4 regions of the Nocardia sp. NPDC051832 genome follow, and region 2 is predicted to be linked to each of the others. Evidence: riboswitches for the same ligand, from Rfam matches in the RefSeq annotation. Region 2 holds a riboswitch; each other region holds the start of a gene.
What was found. Region 2 has a riboswitch for cobalamin ahead of AB0M14_RS25475 (ABC transporter substrate-binding protein). Riboswitches for the same ligand answer to the same signal wherever they lie in the genome.
Positions count from the first base shown of each region.

Region 1 (3,853 bases), on a different contig from region 2:
ACGGCGACGAGGTGCCCGCCGAGGTGGACGTGCTGCTCGGACTGCCGGGCATCGGGGCTTACACCGCCCGCGCGGTGGCCTGCTTCGCCTACGGACAGCGAGTGCCGGTGGTGGACACCAACGTTCGTCGCGTGGTGGCGCGGGCGGTACACGGGCGCGCCGAGGCCGGGAATCCCGCGTCCCGCGATCTGCCCGAGACCGAGGCGCTGCTGCCGATCGAGATCGACCGGGCCGCGAAGTTCTCCGCCGCGCTGATGGAGCTCGGGGCGACGGTGTGCACAGCGCGCAGCCCGGAATGCTCAGGGTGCCCGCTGCCGCGCTGCGCCTGGGTCGAGGCCGGGCGGCCCGCGTCGCAGGTGGTGCGCCGGGTGCAGAAGTACGAGGGCACCGACCGGCAGGCCCGTGGGCGGCTGCTGGATGTGCTGCGGGATTCCAGCGGGCCGGTGGAGCGGGTGCGGCTGGATCTGGCGTGGACGCGGGACCCGGGCCAGCGCGATCGGGCGCTGGATTCGCTGCTGGTCGATGGTCTGATCGAGCAGACCGAGGATGGGTTGTTCGCGCTGGCCGGGGAAGGCGGCCCGGTTTCCTGATCCGCCTGGTCCCGGCCGAACGCCGAGGTCAGAGGACGCGGTTGAGGAATGCCTCGACTTCGGCGCGGTAGACCTCGGGCTGGTCGTCGTGGACCAGGTGCCCGGCGTCCGGGACCAAGGTGTAGCTGGCGTTCGGATTGGTGTCCGCCATTTCGCGCATCTGTCCTGGCGGAGTGATGGTGAATTCACCTTCCAGCAGCAGCACCGGAGCCCGTACCGAGCGCCATTCGGTCCAGAAGTCCCGAGTGCCCCACTCTTCGGAGATATCGCGGAAAGTGCTGACCGAGCCGTGTAATCGGTAGCCGTCGGGCCCGTGCTCGAAGGAGTTCAAGAAATACCGGCCCGCGACCGGCCCGAAGAAGTCGAGCATGGCGTCGGCATCCGGGAACGGCTGCGGCCAAGCCTCGATCATGGCGGCCCAATCCGCCGCGGTACGGCCCTGGAAATCGGGAGCGATGTCCTCGACCACCAGCGCGCGCACCCGCTCGGGATGTTGCGCGGCGAACACCCACCCGTGCAGCCCGCCCATCGAATGCCCGACTACCACCATCGGCTCGGCAATGCTCGCCGTCGCCGCCGTCAGATCGGTTACGAAAGCTTCGGTAGTCAGCTCCGCCGGCGTCGGCCGACCGTGCCCAGCCGCGTCGAAGGTGTAAACGTGCCCATACCCGCGCAACCAATCCAGATGGTCCCCCCACGTCCGCGCACTACCCATCAACCCATGCAGCAGCAGAATCGGCACCCCGGCCCCGCCCTCGTCATACAACACCAGCCGCATTCTGCCGCATAAACCCTTGGAGGCGTCCTGACGCCGACCCCGCATTCTGCCGCATTTGCGCGTGGCGGCGTCCTGACGCCGACCGGGCTTAGACTCGGGCCATGGCTGTCGTGAAGATCAACGCGATCGAGGTTCCGGAGGGCGCGGGCCCCGAATTGGAGAAGCGGTTCGCCCATCGCGCGCACGCGGTGGAGGGGTCGCCCGGGTTCCTCGGCTTCCAGCTGCTGCGTCCCGTCTCCGGGGACAACCGGTATTTCGTTGTCACCCAGTGGGATTCCGAGGAGTCCTTCGCGGCCTGGCGGGACGGCCCGGCGCGCGCCGCGCATGCGGGCAGCGGCGACAAGAAGCCGGTGTCGACCGGCGCCGCGCTGCTGGAGTTCGAGGTGGTCATGGACGTTTCCCCCAAATCCTGAGCGCGTTCCCAGATGTCGGATACGCCGGTTGACGGCACCTGCCTCGGGCTGTCACAGTTCGAGGGACAGACGCGAGGGTGATGCGGTAATTCCGGTGTGAAACCGGAGCGGTCGCGCCACTGTGATCCACGCACCGAGTTCTCCGAGGTGCCGGAAAGCCAGACGCCGGCACCCATCGCACGGAACACTCGATGGGGACGCGTATCCCTAGGAGGAACTCGTATGGCTATCGCGCATACCCCCAGCCGGGCAACCGATTCGCTGGCAACCGTGCTCGTCACGGTGGGTGTCGTCCTGCTCGCACTGCTCACGCTCTACCTGGTCGGTTTCGATCAGGGAGCCATCTCGCGCAGCGGGATGTTCATGCATGAGCTGATGCACGACGGACGTCATCTGCTGGGGCTTCCGTGCCACTGAGCGAGAACTTCAAAACCCTGCTGCTTCGTGGCCTGCTGGCCGGTTTGATCGCCGGTCTGCTGGCCGCCACGGTGGGCTACTTCGTCGGCGAACCCAAGATCGACGCCGCGATCGCTATCGAGGAAGCCGCCGCTGCCGCCGAGGCGCCGGGCGAGGCCGGTGGCCATTCACACGGTGACGAGGAAGAACCCCTGGTCAGCCGCGATGGTCAGAAGGGCGGCCAGTTCCTGGCGCTCGGCCTCGCCGGGCTCGCGCTCGGCGCCATTTTCGCGAGTGTCGCGAATGTCGCACGGCGCTACAGCTCGACGACCGGTCCCCGGCTGGCGCTCGCGCTGGCGGTCGGCGGTTGGCTGGCCATCGTCGCGGTGCCGTTCTTCAAGTACCCCGCGAACCCGCCGGCGGTGGGTGACCCGGACACGATCAACAACCGCACCCTGCTCTGGGTGGCCGCGGTGCTGCTCGGATTGGCGGCGGTCGGGGCCGGTACCTATGTGTACAAGCTCCTTTCGGCCCAGCCCGACACCCTGCGCCTGATCGCCGGTGTCGCGGCGTTCGTGCTGCTCACCACGCTCGGCTACGTGCTGCTGCCCGGTGTGGACGAGGTGAAAGCGGACTTCCCGCCGAGTCTGCTGTGGCAATTCCGGGTGGCTTCGCTGACCCAGACCGCGACCCTGTGGGCAGCGCTCGGCCTCGGCTTCGCCGCACTGACCGAATTCGCGGCGCGCGGTAATACCCAGGTACGGGAACCGGCCGCTACCGCAGGCTGATCCGGAACCAGAACACCACGGGCAGTGTCGGTCTCATGACCGGCACTGCCTTTTCCGTTTGGCCCGAAAACCTTTCGCTCGCACCGATCCGGGAACCCGCGCGGGCGCCCCGCGCGGTCTCGCTGGCGTTCGGGGCGCTCGTCGCCGCGCTGCTCGCCGGCGTCGCCGAAGCGCTCGCACAAGCCGCGCTGCTGCTGGAGCGCTCGGACACCGATCTGGGCGGGCTCGCGACCGGCCTCGCCCTGCGCGCCACGATCTACCTGGTGGTGCTGGCCGTGGCCATCCGGATGACGCACGGCGACCGCTGGGCCCGTATCGCGCTGACCTTCGGCATCGGCGTCCTCGGCCTCGCCTCGCTGCTGATCGAGCCGATTCGCGCCGTGCTGTCCGCCGACGACTTCGCCGACCTGTTCGACGGGATCACCGCCAGCGGCGTCGGTATCGCGATCCTCCGCGCCATCCACGTGGCGGCGGTCCTCATCGCGATCCCCGCGATGTACCACCGCACCGCCCGCCCCTACTTCCGCGCCTGAACCGGCCGCATGGCTCCTCGCGTACCGGATCGGGCCGGGACGCGAAGAACCAAGCGGCGGTGTGGTTTACGCGAGGGCCGCGTCGAGCGAGATGGTGTCCACGCCCGCCAGGGCCTTGCTCACCGGGCAGCCGGCCTTGGCGGCGGCAGCGGCGGCGGCGAACCCGTCGGCGTCCAGACCCGACACCCGGCCGCGCACCGTCAGCTTGATGGCGGTGATCCGGAAGCCGCCGGCCGGGTCCGGGCCCAGGGTGACATCGGCGGTCACGTCCAGGCTCTCCGGCGTCCCGCCCGCGTTGGCGATCTGCGCCGAGAGCGCCATCGCGAAGCACGACGAGTGCGCGGCGGCGATGAGC
Region 1 covers NZ_JBFAYL010000001.1:886,498-890,350, forward strand. The annotation lists gene AB0M14_RS03780 (A/G-specific adenine glycosylase) at 1-590, shown strand, start outside; gene AB0M14_RS03785 (alpha/beta hydrolase) at 619-1,359, opposite strand; gene AB0M14_RS03790 (antibiotic biosynthesis monooxygenase) at 1,470-1,781, shown strand; cobalamin riboswitch at 1,813-1,970, shown strand; gene AB0M14_RS03795 (CbtB-domain containing protein) at 2,004-2,198, shown strand; gene AB0M14_RS03800 (CbtA family protein) at 2,189-2,965, shown strand; gene AB0M14_RS03805 (hypothetical protein) at 3,001-3,498, shown strand; gene AB0M14_RS03810 (OsmC family peroxiredoxin) at 3,565-3,853, opposite strand, start outside.
Region 1: linked by a shared signal. The riboswitch ahead of AB0M14_RS03795 (CbtB-domain containing protein) and the one ahead of AB0M14_RS25475 (ABC transporter substrate-binding protein) in region 2 are both predicted to bind cobalamin.

Region 2 (3,853 bases):
CGCCCGCGCGCGACAGGATGACCGTCGCCGCATCGGAATCCAGCGCCTCGAACAACACGAAAACGACCAGCGCGACGGCGAACAGCACTCCGATGCCGCCGCCGACGCGCCGCACGACATAGGCGATCACGACCGGCGGATCACTGCTCGGCGAGCCAGGTGGTCGCGTAATTCGCCCAGTCGTCGGTGCCGGGCACGCCGTTGCGCACGCCGCCCACATGATTCTTCGCCGCATCGGGTCGCTTGGCGAAGCTGTGCAGGATGTAGCCGCCCTCGTTCCAGAGTTCTTCCTGCAGTTGCCGATACAGCTCGGTGCGGCGCCGCGGATCCATGGCGGCGCGGGCCTGAGCGAAGGTGGCGTCCCAGCCGGGCCGCCGCCAGCCGGTGCCGTTGCTGGGTGACGCGCTGGTCATCGTCTGGCCGTAGAAGTAGTCGAGACTGTAGTTCCACCAGCCGATGTGGGACAGCGCCGCCTTGCCGCTGACCTGAGAGAAGTAGGTGTCGGCCGGGACCGATTCCAGCTTGATGGTGATACCGGCGGCCTTGGCGTGCTCGGCGTACAAGGTGGCCGCCTCGAGCATGCCCGGCATACCGTCGGCCGTGGGCAGCGTCACCGTCAGGTTCTCTTTGCCGGCCTCGCGCAACAGTTCCCGCGCCCGCTGCGGATCGTAGGACCGCTGCGGCAGGGTGTCGTGATAGAACGGCGCGCCCTTGCCGTAGATGTCGTTGCCGACCTCGGCGTAGCCGTAATACACCGAGTCGACCATGGCCTGCCGATCCACCGCCAGCCGCATCGCCTGCCGCACCCGCGGATCATCGAAAGGCGCGGTGTCCACCCGCATCTGGAACGCGCCCATCAAACCGGCGGGCGGAACCACCACGGTGGTGTTCGGATCGCTCGACAGCGTGCGCGCCTGCAAGTACGAGATCTCGTGCGCGACATCGGCTTCCCCGGACAGGAAGGCGTTCATCCGGGCTTCGGTCTCGGCGATCTGGATGATCTCGACCTCATCCAGCAGCACCGCCCCGTCCCAGTACCGCTCGTTGCGCCGCAACAGGGTTCGGTCGCCGGGTGACCAGCGCGCCAGCGCGAACGGTCCGGTGCCCACCGGCAGCGCCGAGCCGTCGATGACGCCGGTGCCGTCCTTGACGATGTAGCAGTACCAGCCCGCCAGCACCGAACCGAAGTCCGCCAGCGGTGATTTCATCGACACCACCACGCCGAGGTCGCCGTCGGCGCGGGTGCGCGACATGTCGACCACCGAGAGATCTCCGGAGGACTTCTTGGCCGGATCGAGCATCCGCTGGAAGCTCCACAGCACATCGCGCGCGGTCAGCGGGGTGCCGTCACTGAACACCACGCCCGGGCGCAGGTTGATGCGCCACTCGCTGCCGTCGGCGTTCGGCTCCAGCGACCGGGCCAGCCGGTACCGCAACGTCAGGTCGTTGTTGTAGGCAACCAGCTTGTCCCACACGTTCTTGGACACGGCGCCGCCGGCCGAACTGCCGGCCTGATGCGGGTCCAGGACGTCCGCGCTCGCCGACCGTCCGGCGATCACCGAGCGCAAGCGCCCGCCCGTCCGCGGTGGACCCAGCGGCGCACCCGCCGGTCCGCTTTCGGAGCCGCAGCCCGTCATCATTCCGCCCAGCACGACAGCGCCGAACGCTCCCGCACTGCCCAGCAGGAACTTCCGGCGGCCGAGACCAGGCCGATCCGATGTGTAGTTGTTCATTGCCATCCTCGTGGGTGGATCCCGATACCTCCGGCGCAGGTATCCTGGCTCCCGGATCGACACACCTCCGCCGGCCTTCCAACCTGGGCAGGTCGTGACCATGAATCGGCGGATTGCTCCCCGGTGACAGTTGCGGGACAGCCCCGGATTCGCACCGGTGTTCCCTACGCCGGGTACCGACCCTACAGCGGCCGAACCGCCGCACCGGCAACGAGGATGCGATGAGCCCGATTGCCACCAGGTCCGCGCGGCAACGTCACAAATTCTCCACGGGTGCCGACTTAGATCAAAAGCATTGTCCGCACCCGGATCCATGATCAAACAGAGAGCACCGATGTCCGACTCTTCGCCCGACTCCGCTGATAGTTCGGCCTCGGCGCCGCCACTTCGCCCCAAGCGCAAACGCCCACCGGTCCTGCCGATTCAACGCCTCGCACCCCGGGCGGCGGCAGCCGAGAGCCTCGAGGCAGCGGATCCCGCTGCGGCAGAACCAGAACCGAGCCCGCTCGACCAGCTGGATACAGAGAGTTCAGCTACGCCAAGCTCGCCTGCGCCCGCAGCGGATGGCGGCTCGGAGGTGGCGCAGACGCCGGAACCCAACACCGACGGCGACAGGGCAGCGACATCCGCCGAGACCCCGCCTTCGCCCTGGAGCGTCCCGTCGCCGATCGTAGGCATCGCCGCAGCGCCCGTCGGCGGCCCGTTCCAGCCGAAGCGCACTAACCCGGTAATACGACCGCCACAGCGCCTCCCACCGAAGTCGGTGCGTGTGCCCATGCCACGTGGTGCGCTCCTGGCGATCGTGCTCGCGGGCATCGCGGCCGCGGTGCTCGTCCCGCTCGATCGGCCGGGGCTCGGCTGGGTTCTGGCCGGTGTGGCAGGCATCGGCGCGGTGTACACCGTCGACCGCATGGCCCGTCGCGCGCCCGCCGAGGCACCGGATGAATCCCCGAGTGCGACAGCGGAAGACACATCGCCGGGCGAGAAGTCGCCGCGGCGCTGGCCAGGTGTGGCGTGGTGGACAGCGATCACGGTGGGACTCCTGGCCGTCGGCGCGGTGCGCGCGGCGGAGTGGTTGTTCGTGCTGTGCGCGCTGGGTGCGGCGGTGACCGTATCGCTGGCTGTGGTGCGGCGGTCCGCGAATGGGCTGATGTACGACCTGATCGCGGTCCCGGTGTCGGCGTTCGAGTCGATGCCGTGGCTGTACCACGGGATCCAGCGGCTGCCGGCGCGCAAGTCCTCCGCGGCGCAGCGGGTGGGATGGTCGGCGCTGGTGACCGTCGTGTTGCTGGCGGTGTTCATTCCGTTGCTGGCCGGGGCGGACGCGGTGTTCGCGCGACTCATCGACAGCGTGACACCGCAGTTCGACGGCGCTACGGGGGCGCGCTGGGTGTTCGTCGGCACCGTCGCGGCGCTCGCTGTCGCCGGTGCGCTGTACCTCTTGGCCGCCCCGCCGCTCCCGGCCGGAGAATCGCATTCCGTTGCCGCGCGGATCATTCGGCGGCGCTGGTCGCGGCTGGAGTGGGCGTTGCCGCTCGGCGCGCTGACGGTGTTGTTCACGGTCTTCGTAGCCACTCAGCTGGCGGTGCTCTTCGGCGGGAACGGGTATGTGCAGCGCACGTCCGGGTTGACCTACGCGGAATACGCGCGCAGCGGGTTCTGGCAGCTGTCCATCGTCAGCATGCTCACTCTCGCCGTCATCGCGGCCGTACAGACTTGGGCCGCACAGGAATCCGCGGCCGCACGGCGCTGGCTGCGAATCCTGATCTCGGCGGTCAGCGTGCTCACCCTGGTGATCGTCGCCTCCGCACTGCACCGCATGTGGACTTATCAACAGGCGTACGGATTCACCGTATTGCGTTTGCTGGTAGAGGTTTTCGAGCTCTGGGTCGGATTCGTCTACCTGCTGGTACTGGCCAGCCTGGTGCGGTTGCGCCGCCACTGGGTGCCGCGCGCCGCGGTCGGCGCGGCCGCCTCGACCCTGTTGCTTCTGGCGTGCGTAAACCCGGAAGGCCTTATCGCCGAACAGAATATCGAGCGCTGGCTGTCCGGCAAGACCGTCGAGACAACCGGTGGCCGCGAGGTGAAAACGGACCTCGATCTCGACTATCTGAGCAGCC
Region 2 covers NZ_JBFAYL010000003.1:1,666,457-1,670,309, reverse strand. The annotation lists gene AB0M14_RS25480 (ABC transporter permease) at 1-130, opposite strand, end outside; gene AB0M14_RS25475 (ABC transporter substrate-binding protein) at 141-1,733, opposite strand; cobalamin riboswitch at 1,750-1,938, opposite strand; gene AB0M14_RS25470 (DUF4173 domain-containing protein) at 2,509-3,853, shown strand, end outside.

Region 3 (3,853 bases), on a different contig from region 2:
CCAGTCAGTCATAATCAAGCCCGCAACGCGGGAACGGACCGGCCGCAGGCGCCCTGCGGCCGGTCGCCCGGATCAGCGAACGGCGTGCGCGGCCGCGACCATATTGCGCAGCGACGCTTCCACCTCGACCGGCCCGCGGGTCTTGAGCCCGCAGTCCGGATTCACCCAGAGCCGCTCGGCGGGAACGGCTTTCAGCGCCGCTCGCAGCGAGGCGGTGATCTCCTCGACGCTCGGCACCCGCGGCGAGTGGATGTCGTACACGCCCGGCCCGACACCCAGGTCGAAGCCCGCCGCGTTGAGGTCGTCGAGCACCTCCATGTGCGAGCGCGCGGCCTCGATCGAGGTCACGTCGGCGTCCAGGCCCGCGATCGCGTCGATGACCTCACCGAACTCCGAATAGCAGAGATGGGTGTGGACCTGGGTGGTGTCGGCCACGCCGGAGGTGGCCAGGCGGAAGGCCCGCACCGACCAGTCCAGGTAGCCGGGCTGATCGGCGGCGCGCAGCGGCAGCAGCTCGCGCAGGGCGGGCTCGTCGACCTGGACGATGCGGATGCCCGCCGCCTCCAGGTCCACCGTTTCGTCGCGGATCGCCAGCGCGACCTGTGCGGCCGAGTCGGCCAGCGGCTGATCGTCGCGCACGAACGACCAGGCCAGAATGGTCACCGGGCCGGTGAGCATGCCCTTGACCGGCTTGCCGGTGAGCGACTGCGCGTAGGTGATCCAGTCGACGGTCATCGGCTCGCGCCGGGACACGTCGCCGAACAGGATCGGCGGGCGCACGCAGCGGGTGCCGTAGGACTGCACCCAGCCCAGTTCGGTGGCGGCGAAACCGTCGAGCTGCTCGGCGAAGTACTGCACCATGTCGTTGCGTTCCGGCTCGCCGTGCACCAGGACGTCCAGGCCCAGCTTCTCCTGCAGCGTGATGACATCGGCGATTTCGGCGCGCATCCGGCGGACGTACTCGGCCTGGTCGATCTGGCCCTTGCGCAGCAGCGCGCGGGCCACCCGGATCGCCGAGGTCTGCGGGTAGGAGCCGATCGTGGTGGTCGGCAGGCTGGGCAGGTCCAGGTGCGCGGCTTGCAGCGCGCGGCGTTCGTCGGCCGGTGTGCGCCGGTCGGCATCCGCGTCGAGCGCCGCCAGCCGGGCCCGCACCTGCGGGTCGGCCAGTCGCGGATCGTTGCGCCGGGTGTCCAGCGCCGCACGGACCGTGGCCAATTCGGCGGCGACCGCCTCCGTGCCCGATTGCAGCGCGGTGGCGAGCAGCCGCACCTCGGCGACCTTCTCCGCGCCGAAGGCCAGCCAGGACCGCAGCTGGTCGTCCAGGCCGGCTTCGACGGCCAGGGTGTAGGGCACGTGCAGCAGCGAGCAGGAGGTCGACACCGCGACCGCCGCCGCGGAACCGAGCACGGTGCCCAGCGACGCCAGCGCCCGATCGAGGTCGGTGCGCCAGACATTGCGTCCGTCGACCACACCGGCGACCAGCAGCTTGCCGGCCAGCGCGGGCACCGCCACCACCTCGGCGGGCTCGGCGGCGGTGAAATCGACTGCGACGCCCTCGATATCGGTGTCCGCCAGCGCGCTCAGCGCCGCCCGCGGCTGCCCGAAGTAGGTGGCGACCAGGATCGCCGGGCGATCGTCGCCGGCCGACAGCGCGCTGTAAGTGCTTCGCACCAGCTCGATTTCGGCGTCATCGAGATCGGTGACCAGCACCGGCTCGTCGATCTGCACCCACTGCGCACCCGCGGCGGCCAGCTGCCGCAGCAATTCCCGGTACAGCGGCACCAGCTCGTCGAGCCGATCCAGCACCGCGCCGCCGGTCGCCTTCGCCAGCTTCAGGAAGGTGAGCGGCCCGATCACCACCGGCCGGGCCGGAACGCCGAGCGCGATCGCCTCGGCCAGCTCGCTCAGCAGTTTCTCCGGGTGCAGCGAGAACACGGTGTCCGCACCGATTTCGGGCACCAGATAGTGGTAGTTGGTGTCGAACCACTTGGTCATTTCCAGCGGCTCGATGGTGTCGGTACCGCGCGCGGCGGCGAAGTACCGGTCCAGCGGATCCGCGAGACCGGCGACCCGCGGCGGCAACGCGCCGAGCAGTACCGCGGTATCGAGCATCTGGTCGTAGTAGGAGAAGGTGCCCACGGGCACCGAATCGATTCCGGCGGCGGCCAATTCGGCGTACTGCCGGCGGCGCAGGTCCGCTGCGACCCCGTGCAGGCCGGAGGCGTCCAAACGCCCGGCCCAGTAGGACTCGGTGGCGCGTTTGAGTTCCCGACGAGGTCCCACTCGCGGAAGCCCGAGAACCGTTGCGGTGAAAGGAGATTTGACAGTCACGATTGTGCTCCAGTGCTGTGTCGGTCGTGAACCATCGCCATTCGGGCGGGCAGCACCGGGAGACATCGCACGGGCCGTAGGGGAGCCCGAAGATGTCTGCACTGGTGGTCCGCGCGCCCATTCCACGAGGCGGTGGCCGCCGGATACGGCGTATCCGGCACAACTGGCAGGTCTTCGGACTTGCGGGCACGGGCCTTCTGGCCGACCCCCGGGGTGGGGGGCTCACCTACTGGCCGTCGCTTCCCGGATCACTCCAGTGCTTGGTTGACGGCGGTCGTTCCTGCATACCGCTGCGGGACAGTCCCGGATTCTCACCGGGTTCCCTCTCGATCCCCGGTGTACCGGAAAGATCTCGACTCCGATGCGTGACGTCGGGGCTCCAACTCGTCGCGCACTGGAGAAACCAGCTGCGTTGTCCAGCATAAGCCGCGCCGCAAATATTCCGGACACCGGGCACGGAAATGTGACGCCACGATTTCCGCAACTTCGCAACCGTGCTAGGCCCGGTTGTGAAGATGACTGCGAAGCCCGTATCCGTGTCGGAGCTGTGCTCTGCGCCAGGTACCTTGGGTCAATGTTCTCGAAAGTCTTGGTTGCCAATCGCGGCGAAATCGCCATCCGCGCCTTCCGCGCGGCCTACGAACTGGGCATCGGGACGGTCGCCGTCTTTCCCTACGAGGACCGCAATTCGGTCCATCGTCTGAAGGCTGCCGAGTCCTACCAGATCGGTGAGCAGGGACACCCGGTCCGGGCCTACCTGTCCATCGACGCGATCATCGACGCGGCCAAGTCCGCCGGCGCCGACGCGATCTATCCCGGTTACGGCTTCCTCTCCGAGAACCCCGACCTGGCCGCCGCGTGCGCCCGCGAGGGCATCACCTTCATCGGCCCCTCGGCCGAGGTGCTGGAGATGGCGGGCAACAAGGCCACCGCCATCGAGGCGGCCAAGGCCGCCGGGCTGCCGGTGCTGAAGTCCAGCGCGCCGTCGGCCGACATCGATGAGCTGCTGACCGCCTCCGAACAGCTCGAGTACCCGATCTTCGTGAAGGCCGTCGCGGGCGGTGGCGGGCGCGGTATGCGCCGGGTCGCCGCGCCCGAACAGCTGCGCGAATCGATCGAGGCGGCCTCGCGCGAGGCGGAATCGGCTTTCGGTGATCCGACGGTCTTCCTCGAGCAGGCGGTGGTGAATCCGCGTCATATCGAGGTGCAGATCCTGGCCGATCAGCACGGCAATGTCATGCATTTGTTCGAGCGTGACTGCTCGGTGCAGCGCCGCCATCAGAAGGTCATCGAGCTCGCTCCCGCGCCGAATCTGGATCCGGCGCTGCGCGAGCGGATCTGCAACGACGCGGTCGCCTTCGCTCGCCAGATCGGTTACAGCTGCGCGGGCACCGTGGAGTTCTTGCTCGATGAGCGCGGTAACCACGTTTTCATCGAGATGAACCCGCGCATCCAGGTCGAGCACACGGTGACCGAGGAGATCACCGACGTCGACCTGGTGCAGTCGCAGTTGCGTATCGCC
Region 3 covers NZ_JBFAYL010000002.1:296,851-300,703, forward strand. The annotation lists gene metE (5-methyltetrahydropteroyltriglutamate--homocysteine S-methyltransferase) at 73-2,331, opposite strand; cobalamin riboswitch at 2,479-2,692, opposite strand; gene AB0M14_RS11135 (pyruvate carboxylase) at 2,906-3,853, shown strand, end outside.
Region 3: linked by a shared signal. The riboswitch ahead of metE (5-methyltetrahydropteroyltriglutamate--homocysteine S-methyltransferase) and the one ahead of AB0M14_RS25475 (ABC transporter substrate-binding protein) in region 2 are both predicted to bind cobalamin.

Region 4 (3,853 bases), on a different contig from region 2:
TCAGTAGTGACCGCCGCGCTCGCGGCCGTGGCCCTCGGCGTCAGCGCCGGCGTCACCAACGCCGCGCCCGCGCCGGCTCAGCAGGAGGTGCACTACGAGGTGAGCCGCCAGGGTGACGCCGCGGTGCTGACCACCAGCGACGGCAAACTTTTGACTGTCGGTGATCAGCTCGTCGTGACCGACGCGCAGGACACTCCCGTCGCCGCCGTCCCGCTGACCTACCGCATCGACGCCATGGCGTACCCGATCGCCGCCCGGATCGAGGGCAACACAGCGTTTCTCACCCCGTCCCGGGAAGGCGGCATCCCGGTCGCGGCGGTGCAACCGGCCGACGTGGTCAGCACCGATCAGGCGTTGCACACGGTCGCGGAATCGTTCACCCCGCGCGATCAGGGCGCGCTCGGAGTATTGGCTCAGCGCTTGACCATCGGCGGTTCGATCAGCGCGATCGTCGGCGCTGTGCTCGGTGGCGGCATCGGCTGCTTGGTCGGCGGCGCGGCGGGCGCGACCATCGCCAGCCCCGTCATCGCCCTGCTGCTGCCCTGGGTGGGCGCGACGATCGCCGGTTGCGTCCTCGGCGCGGCCACGCTCGGCGCGGTCGGTGCGATGGTCGGCCTGCTCACCGTCGGCGGACCACTCGCGCTGTTCTCGGCCTACCAGTACTTCTCCACCATCCTGGCCCCGTGCCCGCCGGAACTCCCGGCCTGCAAGGACCCGATGGTGCCCGCACCGCCGAAGTAGCCCCGCCCAGGCTGACGCGCCGGACCGTTCCGCACGGTCCGGCGCGTGCTCGTGTGCCACGGACGCCGGGAGGTGACAAACGTCCAAGCCGCGGCGCGCGGGACGGGTCAGGATGGGGCCATGCATATCGAGAAGATCACACCGAAGCTGGTCGTGGCAGACGCTGACGAGGCGATTCGCTTCTACTGCAAGGTTTTCGGCGCTGTGCCGGGGGAGCGGCACGACGGGGACGGGCGCGTGGTGTTCGCGGAGCTCGAGCTGCCCGGCGGCGTGCTGTTGCAGCTCAAGGACGCCGACACGGTCGACCGGGGCGGGGCCGGAATGCTGCTGAGCGTGATCGTCGACGACCCCGACGGGCTGGCCGAGCAGATGGCCGCGGCCGGCGGCGAGATCGTGTTCGAGGTGGCGGATCAGCCCTACGGAATCCGGCAGGGCCGGGTGCGAGACCCGTTCGGGCACGAGTGGATCGTGGGTGCGCCGCTGATCACCGGCTGAACGGCCGGTGGCCGCGTGCTGCTAGGTTCACTCCCGCAGGGAACACCGGTGCGAATCCGGGGCTGTCCCGCAACTGTGACCGAGGAGCAGACCTTCACTGATGGCCACGACCTTCCTGGGTTGGAAGGCCGAAGGCGAGCGTTGATCCGGGAGCCAGGATACCTGCGCCGTTTCAGGACCGAGCTTCACGAGGATGACGATGCGAGTGCTTACGCGCCGCCGGCCCAGCGCCGCGCGGCTATCCGACCATGCGCCCGGGACCGGGCGACAGCGCCGTTCCCGGGCCGCTGCCGCCCTGGCGGGACTGCTCGCGGTCGCCCTGGTATTCACCGGTTGCGCGGGCGAGAACGACGGCGGCGCGGCGTCTTCCGCGCGCGCCTTGCGCGCCGCCGGTGACGGCACCCTGACGATCTACAACTCCTACAAGATCGCCGGTCTGGACCCGATCGGCACCGGCACGAACTGGCTCTTCGACTGGGGCGTGGCGGAGAATCTGCTCCAGATCACCGAAACCGGCGAGGTCGCGCCGTGGCTGGCGGAGTCCGTCGTCCGCGACGGGGACACCCGCTGGGTCGCGACGCTGCGCAAGGGCGTCACCTTCCAGAACGGCAAGCCGGTCGACGCCCCGGCGGTGGCCGCGGCGCTGAGCCGGCAGATCGCCCGATCCGCCGCGGCCCGGGTGTATCTCGACCAGGCGACGACGGTGACCGCCGACGGCGAGAAGGTCGTGATCACGACGCCGGCGCCGAACGCGATGGTGCCCGCCGCGCTCGCGGCGCGGGACAACTCCTTACAGATCTACGACGTCGCCGCGATGGACGCCGCGGGCGGCGACTCGGCCAAGATCGTGGGCGCCGGTGCGTATTCGGGCCCGTACGCGATCACCGCGTGGACGCCGGACAACCTCGTGCTCGCCCCCTACCAGAAGCACTGGGAGGGAACGCCGCCGCTGAAGGGGATCACCGTGCGAGTCGTGCCCGACGAGCAGGCCCGCCTGGCAGGTGTGCGCAGCGGCGAGGCCGATATGGCGTTCTACCCGTCGACGTCGGCCAAGCTGGAACTGAAGGGGGACAAGGACATGCATGTGCTGTCCTCGGAACTCGCGTTGCAGTCGCTGCTGGTGGAGATGAACCTGAAAGCCGGAATCTTCACCGATACCGCTGTGCGCAAGGCGTTCACCGCGGCGATCGACTACCGGGGCATCGCCGCCGACGTCGGCAATGGCCAGTTCGCGGCGGCCACCGGCCTGTACCCGCCCACCATGTCGTTCGCGGTGGACAGTCAGGTGCACGACCTGAACGAGGCGAAACGTCTGCTCGACACCGCGGGCTGGGTGCCGGGCGGGGACGGCATCCGGTCCAAGGACGGCCGGCGGCTGGTGGTGCGCTTCGTGACCCAGGCTCAGGGCCCGGAGACCAACGATGTCGCGATCGCGATGCAGGACCAGGTCGCGCGCGCCGGTTTCGAGCTGCGCATCGACAACGCCGAGGACTCCGCCGCGGTGAAGAAGGATCCGGGCGCGTGGGAATCGTCGGTGGCGCTGAGTGGTTCGCTCTCGGGCACCGCCGACCCGATCCAGCCGTACCTGGTGCGCTGGACCACCGGTGGTTCCTCGAACGCGCAGGGCGTGGCGAACCCGGAGATCGACGCGATCGGCGCACAGTTGCGCGGCGAGTTCGATACCGCGCGCCGCGACGCGCTGCTCGAGCGGGCGCAGCAGATCCTGGTGCGGGAGCAGGCCTATGTGGTCGCGGGCACCTTCAAGTACTTCACCGTGGTGACGGGTCCGGAGTGGGCCGACTACCGGGTGTCGAGCGTGCGCAGGCACCTCACCAGCCAGACCGGCAAATAGCGCGGCGATGCGAGTATTCGTCCTGGCGCGCCGCCGGGTCGTCGAAGCACTGCTGACCTTGCTCGGCGCCAGCGTGCTGATCTGGGCCCTGATGCCGTTGGCTCCGGGCGACCCCGCGCGCATGATCCTTGTCGCACAGGGTGTTCCGGAGCCACCGCCCGAGCAGATCAGCGCGCTGGAGCAGACGCTGCACCTGGACCAGCCGGTGCCCGTGCAGTACGCGCACTGGGTGTGGGGTGTGCTGCGCGGCGATCTGGGGCTGTCGTTCGTGTCGGGGCGGCCGGTGTCGGGCGAGTTCGCCGACCGGCTGCCCGCGACGCTGACCTTGGCGGTCACCTCGCTGGTGCTCGCGCTGGCCCTGTCGGTCGCGCTCGGGGTGCTCGCGGCCCGGTATCCCCGGCGCTGGCCCGATCACGGCACCCGGTGGCTGGCGCTGGTGTTCGCCTCGGTGCCCGGATTCGTGGTGGCAATGTTGCTGATTCAGGTGTTCGTGGTCGGAATGGGCGTCGGCAAGGCCGCGCTGGACGGCACCTGGCGGCAGGTGTGGCTGCCCGCGATCTGCCTGGCGGTCGGCCTGTCCGACAGCTGGTCGCGGCTGCTGCGGGCGAATCTGCTCGGGTTCACGGAGTCGCCGACCGCCGCCGTGCTGCGTGCGCGCGGCGCTTCCCGGTGGCGGATCCTCTGGCGGCACGGGCTACCCAACAGTGCGGTGCCCTCGCTGCACGCTCTCGCCGTCGGGACCGCCGTGCTCATCGGCGGGGCGAC
Region 4 covers NZ_JBFAYL010000005.1:372,523-376,375, forward strand. The annotation lists gene AB0M14_RS31185 (hypothetical protein) at 1-741, shown strand, start outside; gene AB0M14_RS31190 (VOC family protein) at 862-1,236, shown strand; cobalamin riboswitch at 1,233-1,421, shown strand; gene AB0M14_RS31195 (ABC transporter substrate-binding protein) at 1,436-3,088, shown strand; gene AB0M14_RS31200 (ABC transporter permease) at 3,096-3,853, shown strand, end outside.
Region 4: linked by a shared signal. The riboswitch ahead of AB0M14_RS31195 (ABC transporter substrate-binding protein) and the one ahead of AB0M14_RS25475 (ABC transporter substrate-binding protein) in region 2 are both predicted to bind cobalamin.